2 regions of the Paenibacillus sp. 1781tsa1 genome follow, and region 2 is predicted to be linked to the other one. Evidence: predicted binding sites of a transcription regulator. Region 2 holds the regulator's gene; the other holds the start of a gene.
What was found. The regulator CtsR, encoded in region 2, represses protease genes until heat stress. The targets are predictions, from matches to a motif close to ATGGTCAATAAAGGTCAAACA.
Positions count from the first base shown of each region.

Region 1: the regulator CtsR is predicted to act here: its motif matches at 2,941-2,961, upstream of clpP (ATP-dependent Clp endopeptidase proteolytic subunit ClpP).

Region 1 covers NZ_JAMYWY010000001.1:181,546-185,981, forward strand. Annotated here, with positions in the region: gene NKT06_RS00895 (SIMPL domain-containing protein) at 1-604, shown strand, start outside; gene NKT06_RS00900 (stalk domain-containing protein) at 993-2,090, shown strand; gene clpP (ATP-dependent Clp endopeptidase proteolytic subunit ClpP) at 2,256-2,852, opposite strand; tRNA gene NKT06_RS00910 (tRNA-Arg) at 3,029-3,103, opposite strand; gene NKT06_RS00915 (sugar-binding transcriptional regulator) at 3,530-4,436, shown strand, end outside.
Region 2 covers NZ_JAMYWY010000001.1:6,233,678-6,238,113, reverse strand. Annotated here, with positions in the region: rRNA gene rrf (5S ribosomal RNA) at 116-232, shown strand; gene NKT06_RS28125 (GNAT family N-acetyltransferase) at 422-1,597, shown strand; gene NKT06_RS28120 (CtsR family transcriptional regulator) at 2,059-2,520, shown strand; gene mcsA (protein-arginine kinase activator protein McsA) at 2,552-3,076, shown strand; gene mcsB (protein-arginine kinase McsB) at 3,105-4,175, shown strand; gene NKT06_RS28105 (ATP-dependent Clp protease ATP-binding subunit) at 4,358-4,436, shown strand, end outside.

The DNA of each region.
Region 1 (4,436 bases), 6.1 Mb from region 2:
AGGTGAGATTCAGGTGAAGCCTGATATTGCTTATCTGTCCATTGGTGTGAACAGTACTGCAGAAACAGCTGCATCTGCTCAAAAAGCGAATGCTGCCAAAGTTCAAAAAGTATCCAACTTGCTGAAGAATACGTGGAAAATCAGTGCAGACGACATTCAAACCAGCCAGTTCTCTGTACAACCCAACTATACGTATAGCGAAAAAGACGGACAACAAATTAAAGGATACACAGCGCATCATACACTGACAGTCACGTATCGTCAGATGGACAAGATCGGCGAGTTGCTCGATGCTGCTTCAGGGGCAGGTGCCAACAATATTGAGAATGTACGCTTTACTGTAGAAAATCCGGAAACTTATGAGTCCCAAGTGATTGAGAAGGCTGTTGCCAATGCAGATGTGAAAGCTGGCGCCATTGCAAAAGCAGTTAAACGTCAACTGGGTGCTGTTCTTTCCGTGAGCCAAGGTGACGCCAATGTGCCTGTATTCTATGCAAGCGAGGCGTTAATGTCCAAAGCCCAAGATACAGCAGGTGGCACGGAGATTGAAACAGGCCAGGTTAAAGTAAGTACAATCCTGAATATTACGTATGAAATGAAATAAACAAGAGTGAACCAGGATTGTAAGCTCAAGTAACCTTTACAAGTTTCATTTGAAGGGTACAACGAAATAATGACAAAGACTTTGTCCTGTGGACAGAGTCTTTTTTTGTTGCAAAAGCAAACTTTAATGAAGTTTGATAGGAGGGAACCCTTTTTGAAGCAACATGAAATGCTGTATATTGGTATCTTTTTTGTATAGTTGTTCGTGACAAAAAGGTCATATCCCCTTATATTTTCCGTCTGATATTCATCAACATTGTAACTCGAGCTGTAAACCTTTCCGAAATTGGGTTAATTATAATAAAGAGGTGAGCGTATGAGATATGCGATCAGGTCAGGATTACATACGCAATGATACCTAATTGTGAATTCAGAGAGGAGTTTTATATATGACATCATGGAAAAAATGGACAAGTGCGTTGCTTGCAGCAGGAATTATTGTAGGTAGTGGTTCGGTATGGCAGGATAGTTCGGTACAGGCGGCGTCTGTATCCTCGAAAGTGACAACCCCGGCTGAGGTAACTCTGAAATCGGGTGGGAAAACACTGACTCAAAAAGGACTTCTTCAAGGTGGATCGACTTGGGTCTCGCTGACAGCGGTCAAAGATGTAGCGGGCGGTACGTTGAAATATGATGCCAAAACCAAGTCATATACGGTAACAGCAGCCAACAATGCGATGACTGTTAGCTTGATGGATGGACAGCCAAACGTTTACATTAACGGTTATTACCCTCAGGTGGAAGCGAAATTGATTCAAGGTCGATTATATATTCCATTCTCGGCAATGAGAGATTATCTGGGTGTACAGGGAAATTGGGATGGCAAAACCAAAACGTTAACACTCAGCAAGGTGAAACAAAATAGCGTGAAAGTTAAGGCGGCCACAGTTAATGTCACTGTGAAAAACGCTGAAGTAGATGTTCAATATCCGCAGGTAAGTGGACTTGCCAGCAAAGAAGCTGAAGCGGCCATCAACAAAGTGCTCAAAGATGAAGTGGACACGGCTGTTGCTGCTTTCAAAAAACAAACCACTGAATTTGGCGGGGCAACCGCAAAACGTCCATATGCTTTTGAAACTTCGTATGTCGTGACCTACAATGAGAACGGCGTGCTAGGTTTGATCACTCAACGTTATGAGGACTATGCAGGAGCACATGGCATGACAACCCGTACCGGCCACACCTTTGCACTGGACACAGGCAAGGAGCTTACATTAGATGATGTGCTGCAAAATAACAAAACCATGCGCGAGACGTTGGGTAAAAAAGTGGGCGAGCAACTGAAAGCCCGCGGTGGATACCTGGAAGGTTACAAAGGGTTGAATAAGGACCAGGATTTCTATGTGACACCAACAGGGGTAGTTGTGTTCTTCCAGTTGTATGAATATACGGCGTACGCAGAAGGCTTCCCTGAAATGCCATTCACGTATAAAGAGCTTCTCCCTAAAGGCACAGAACCTTTCAGTAATGTAACTGGAACCAAATAACGAACTATTATTGTGCACTCTTCGGTTATCCTTCTTATAAAATGAAAAAAAGAGCCCTCATCATAATTATGATGAGGGCTTCTTCTCGTTAGACAACACAATGAGGTGTTGCTGATTACGTTAGGTATTGATATGTTAACGCGTAGACCGGGGTCTACATCACACTTAGATGCCTTGGGAACCTACGTTTTCAATAACTTTATCAATGATACCGTAATCGGCAGCTTCAGCAGCACTCATGAAGTAGTCACGATCTGTATCTTTCTCGATCCGCTCCAGAGGTTGACCTGAACGCTCAGAGATGATGCGGTTCAAGGTATCACGCATTTTCAGGATGCGGCGAGCACGAATTTCGATGTCCGAAGCTTGACCTTGAGCACCACCAAGCGGTTGGTGAATCATGATTTCACTGTTAGGCAACGCAAAACGTTTCCCTTTTGCACCAGCGTTCAGCAAGAATGCACCCATGGAAGCCGCCATACCTACACAGATGGTAGATACATCCGGTTTGATGAATTGCATTGTATCGTAAATGGCCATACCGGCTGTAATCGATCCGCCTGGGCTGTTGATGTATAAGTGAATGTCTTTCTCCGGATCTTCCGCAGCCAGGAACAACATCTGTGCCATAATGGCATTAGCCACTACATCATTAACATCGCTACCAAGGAAAATAATACGATCCTTCAGCAATCTGGAGTAGATGTCATAGGCGCGCTCACCCCGGTTGCTCTGTTCAACGACCATTGGAATAAAACTCACGTGAAAAACCTCCTCGGAATGTAAATGTTATTGGTGTTTATATTTAAACTGTTACCGTATTACCCACATAATAAACAATTCCAAACAAAAAGTCAAAGAAAGTCAAACTAACTTGCAAAAAAAAGAAACCTTTCCGGTTTCATTGGTTAAAAGGGTTATGAGCTGTTAAATAAAAGTGGCGCGCCCGCCAAGAATCGAACTTGGATCTCAGGCTTCGGAGGCCTACGTCATATCCATTGGACCACGGGCGCACATTATGTGACAGCAATAATGATTATAGCTCATGAAATATTTAATTGCAAGCAATTCGTGATGTGTATTGGTTTGGATTAACCTAAAAATGATCATGATGAAGAAGAGTGGATAAAGAGTGCATTTAAGTAAATGCTATTAGAGGTTTTGGACATGCCGGATGAAATGTATTCTGAGCGATATGTAGACGGGATTCATTTGTTTCTTCTATATATGGTATGCGTGAGCTAGTCCTTGATCATGGAAGTCTAGGATTGTGAAAATAGGCGCGTACAAACGCTGAATGTGTGTCGAAATAACACGTTGAAACACTTGCATGTCACGTCAGTTTTAGGTAGAATAGACGTGGGACTTAAAAAGTTAACCCGGGACGTTTTAGGGCCACGAAAGAGAGCTTGGAACGAGAACTTGCGGGAGTGGAAAGCATGCGAACGATTTTAGAAGTACAAAAGCAGCTTCTGCCTGATCTCATGGATGTCTTGAAAAAGAGGTATACGATTCTGCAGCAGATCATGTTATCGGATGTGATCGGACGGAGAACGTTAGCTAATTCCATGCAGATGACCGAGCGGGTTCTGAGGGCTGAGACCGATCTGTTAAAGGCTCAGGGACTTATTGAAATTGACAGTGCAGGAATGAAGATCAGCGAGGCAGGGTATGATTTGCTGCAGCAGTTAGAGCCCGTAGCCAAAGAGTTGTTCGGATTATCCGAGCTGGAAGAGCGCATCAAGCAAGCCTACGGTCTGCAAAAGGTAGTTGTGGTTCCTGGCGATTCGGACGTATCTCCATTTGCCAAAAGGGAACTGGGCAGAGCCGGAGCGAAGGCTCTCGGCAATATCATGAGTGACAACGACGTTGTCGCCGTTACTGGCGGATCAACAACGGCCGAAGTCGCAGAGCAACTGACTCCGCCAACATCGCTCAAAGGTGTCTGGTTCGTACCGGCACGCGGTGGACTTGGAGAAAGCCTTGAAATTCAGGCAAATACGATTGCATCTACGATGGCAAAACGGGTAGGAGCGCAATATAAACTCCTGCATGTACCGGATTTGCTTAGTGATCATGCCTATGAATCATTAATCCAGGACCCCAGTGTTCAGGAGATTCTGCAGCTGATTCGAAAATCGCGGATTGTTATTCATGGAATTGGTGATGCCGTGGAGATGGCGACACGACGTAAACTTGCTACAGAGATCATAGATGAACTTCAGGAGCAGGGAGCCGTATCTGAATCTTTCGGTTATTACTTTAACGATCAGGGTAAGGTGGTACATACCATGCTTACACTGGGGATGCGACTTCAGGATATTGAACGAACCGATGTAGTGATTG
Region 2 (4,436 bases):
TCGTTTCGAATCTAGTTTTCAGAGAACAACAACTCTGAATATGCGCTGAACCATTCATCCACACAGCCGTGTAGGACCGAATGGAACGCGAACGCATTTGTTACACAAATGCTCGTTTGGTGGCGATGGCGGAGGGGTTCCACACGTACCCATCCCGAACACGACCGTTAAGCCCTCTAGCGCCGATGGTACTTGGACCGCAGGGTCCTGGGAGAGTAGGACGCCGCCAAGCGAAGAACCACTGCCGATGTTATTCGGTGGTGGTTTTTATTTATTTATTTATTTATTTATTTTAGGGATGCGAAAGCATCTCTTATTTGACTTTGTAGGAATCCTCTGACACACTCAAAGGGGTACATATATCACATATCAGGCCAGATTTGGATTGATAATAACTCTAGCGAATGGGGTGTAGGGCGGTATGGAAATTCAAAAATTGACGGTAGATGATTTTGAACCGGCGATGGCACTCTCCGAATATGCTTTTCAAGTAGTAATGAGTGAAGAACAAAAAGAAAAACGGCGGAGTCAATTTTCGTCACAGGATATATGGGGTGTATATGAGGAAGGGCAGCTAGGAGCCAAACTTCACATTATTCCTTTTCAAACCTATATTCATGGTAGATCGTTCGAGATGGGCGGTATTGCGGGTGTAGCCACCTGGCCAGAGTATAGACGCAAAGGTTGGGTAGCGGGTCTGCTGAAGCATGCGTTGGAAGAAATGAATCGTAACAAACAAAGTATATCGTTCTTGCATCCATTCTCTTTTGGTTTCTATCGAAAGTATGGATGGGAGACGTATGTTGAATTTAAACGGTATAAAGTACCTACAGCTCATTTGCCTATGAAAAAAGCGACACCTGGAACAATTCGGCGTGGAGATCCGAGCCTCAACATATTAAAGGAAGTATACAGTGCTTATGCTGAGCGTTATAACGGAACTCTGGTTCGGGATGATGCAAGGTGGGAGAATTCAGTTTTGGTTAATGGAAGCAGCCAGAAGGCTGTATATTACGATAAAGCTGATGCAGCACAAGGTTATCTTTTATATGAGGTTAAGGAAAATAAGTTTACCATTAAAGAGATCATCTATCTGAACGAAGAGGCTAGGCAAGGACTGTGGACCTTCATTGCTAACCATGATTCCATGATCCAGGAAGTTACGTTGCAGGCACCTGCAAGTGATACGCTTGCTTTCCAATTGGATAACCCGCGGATTCAGCAGGAGATCGTACCTTATTTTATGGCGCGTATCGTTAGTGTGGAGCAGTTTATATCCCAGTATCCTTTTGCAAGCCAGGACTCACCGGTGCAGATTGTTCTACAGGTAGAGGATTCCCACGCTCCGTGGAATGAAGGAGTATGGCAATTGAACGTAGCAATGAATGGAACAGCATCCATATGGAAAACTTCGGAGCCAGTTACTGATGATCAGACTATTAAGGTAGATATTCAAGCCCTTACTGCGGTGCTGATGGGATATCGCAGACCAACGGAAATGGCACGAATGGGAAGAATTCACGGACCGAACACAGCAATCAAGGCTCTGGAACAAGCGATACCTGAACGGGAAACCTATTTACTCGATTTCTTTTGATGACTACTTCCACTGCTCGATTTAACTGGATTAGCTTATATAGAAATAAGGCGTAATTGAAAGACAAATGGACTTCTCCAGCGGTTTTGGAGAGGTTTTTTTGTGTCTGGGGAATATTTCGTGTAAAATCGTAAAAAATGAATAGTGACCCCACTTGGCAAACCCACAAAATATGCTATAATGTATATAAAGTCAAAGAAAGTCAAAGTCAACTAAAGGTTTAATACTTAAGTAGCTTTCTTTCTACAATCTGATGCATGATCGCCAATATACGGGATTCATTACATCGGAGGATCAAGGGAATATTAAAGGACCTTCGTGCTTCCTTCGCTCTCCTGTTGATACCTGTGGAAGCAAGATTCGCTGTTTTCCTGATTGGTTAAATGGGTAGAGAAGGTGTACTCTGTGGGGGCGTGTGGGTCCTTATTGACTTAACGTTTCAGACAGTGGAGGATGATTGGATGCGTAATATCTCTGATATTATCGAACGATATCTGAAGAGTATTTTGCATGAAAGTCCCGAAGGAATGGTTGAAATTCAGCGTAATGATCTGGCAGATCAGTTCTCATGTGTACCTTCCCAGATCAATTATGTCATCAGCACACGTTTTACACTCGAGAAGGGATACCTGGTAGAGAGTAAACGCGGTGGTGGTGGTTATGTTCGCATACAGCGCATTGAATTACCAGCCCATTCAGCTCTGCATAATCATTTGCACCATAGTATTGGTGATGAGATCGGGCAGACAGCTGCCGAAGGTCTGATTTATCAATTGGAAGAAGCACGTTTCTTGAGCAAGCGTGAAGCTGGGTTGATGCGAGCAGCTGTATCTAGAGAGGTTATATTGGTCAAACTTCCTTACCGGGATCAAATTCGTGCCAGAATGTTAAAGGCGATGTTAATATCTTTGCTCGGTAAATGAAAACTATCGGGGTCAAAGGAGGTACATCATTATGCTGTGCCAAGAATGTAATAAACGTCCGGCGACACTACATTTTACGAAGATTGTAAATGGAGAGAAGACGGAATTCCATATTTGTGAGTCATGTGCCCGCGAAAAAGGGGAAATGATTCCTGGAACAGCAGGTGGGTTTTCCATTCACAACTTGTTGTCCGGGTTGCTTGATTTTGATCCAGCCGGCAAAAGTGGATCGGCAGGAACACCACCTGCAAAAGCACTTCAGTGTGAAGAGTGTGGTATGACGTACGCACAATTCAGCAAGATAGGCCGATTTGGCTGCAGTTCATGTTATAAATATTTTGACAGCCGTCTGGACCCTTTGTTCAAGCGGGTTCATGGTAGTACGTCCCATGTAGGCAAAGTGCCTGCACGAGCTGGTGGTCGCATTAAGGTGAAACGGCAAATCGCTGATCTGAAGCGTGAGCTCCAGGAGAGCATCGCCCAAGAGGAATTTGAAGAGGCGGCTCAGATCCGTGACCAGATCAGAGGACTTGAAAAAGGAATAGCTCAGGAGTAAAGTTTGTCATGAGTAGGAGGGATGCGTAATGCCTAATCTGCGCTTTACAGAGAAGGCGCTCAGCGACTGGATGCGCAGTGATGCGGCTGATTCCGAAATCGTCATTAGCAGCCGTGTCCGGATTGCGCGCAACCTTCAGCATGTTCCGTTTCCGATGCTGGCTTCTAATGAGCAATCGGAAGAGGTGCTGAATAAGCTGAGCGAAGTACTTCAATACGATGACGTTCATGCCTTTGGGGATTTTCATACTTTGGATCTGATCGATATTGACGAACTCGACAAACGGGTGCTGGTGGAGAAACATCTCATCAGTCCAAGTCTTGCGAATGAATCCAGGAATGGTGCGGTTATTCTCAGTGAGGATGAGTCTGTCAGTATTATGATTAATGAAGAAGATCATCTTCGTATCCAGTGCCTCTATCCGGGGTTCCAGGTGAAAGAAGCCTGGGAGAAAGCTTCCGCAATAGATGATGCTTTTGAAGCGCACGTGGATTATGCTTTTGATGATCGCAGAGGATACTTAACCAGCTGTCCTACTAATGTAGGTACAGGTGTCAGAGCATCTGTCATGATGCACCTGCCTGCCTTGGTGATGACGCAGCAGATTGGCCGTATTTTAACCGCAGTTTCCCAAGTGGGATTGACTGTAAGAGGGATATACGGTGAAGGCAGCGAAGCTATGGGTAACCTGTTCCAGATCTCGAATCAGATTACACTGGGGCAGACCGAACAGGAAGTCATTGAGAACCTGCATGGTGTTGTTTTACAGATGATTGGTCATGAACGTACAGCCAGAGAACGGTTAATTACCGACTCCAGACTTCGAATTACGGATCGTGTCATGCGTTCTTACGGCATATTGTCTCATGCAGCTATTGTAGATTCCAAGGAAGCTGCACAACGCTTATCGGATGTACGCCTTGGCGTGGATCTCGGCTTGTTGGATGGACTGTCTATCACGGTAATGAATGAGTTGAATGTGATGACACAGCCGGGATTTTTGCAGAAAACATATGGCGAAGATATGCGGACAGATGAACGTGACATCTATCGTGCTCAGTTGATTCGTGATACGATCAATGCAGCGAAGCAGCCCTAGCTTAGCCTGATATTGTATTGAATTATGGTTTCATGCCGCATTGCGGCTTTTATATAATAAGGCATGTACGAATGCCGAATGACTTTATTCGCAGCACGGCTGCAAACAAAAATGATATGAAGAATACGACGGGGATGGTTTGGAACCCTCGTTTTATCCAAAACCATGGAGGTGCAGGAGATATGATGTTTGGAAGATTTACGGAACGGGCCCAAAAGGTGCTCGCACTCGCGCAGGAAGAAGCTGTCCGTCTCGGTCATA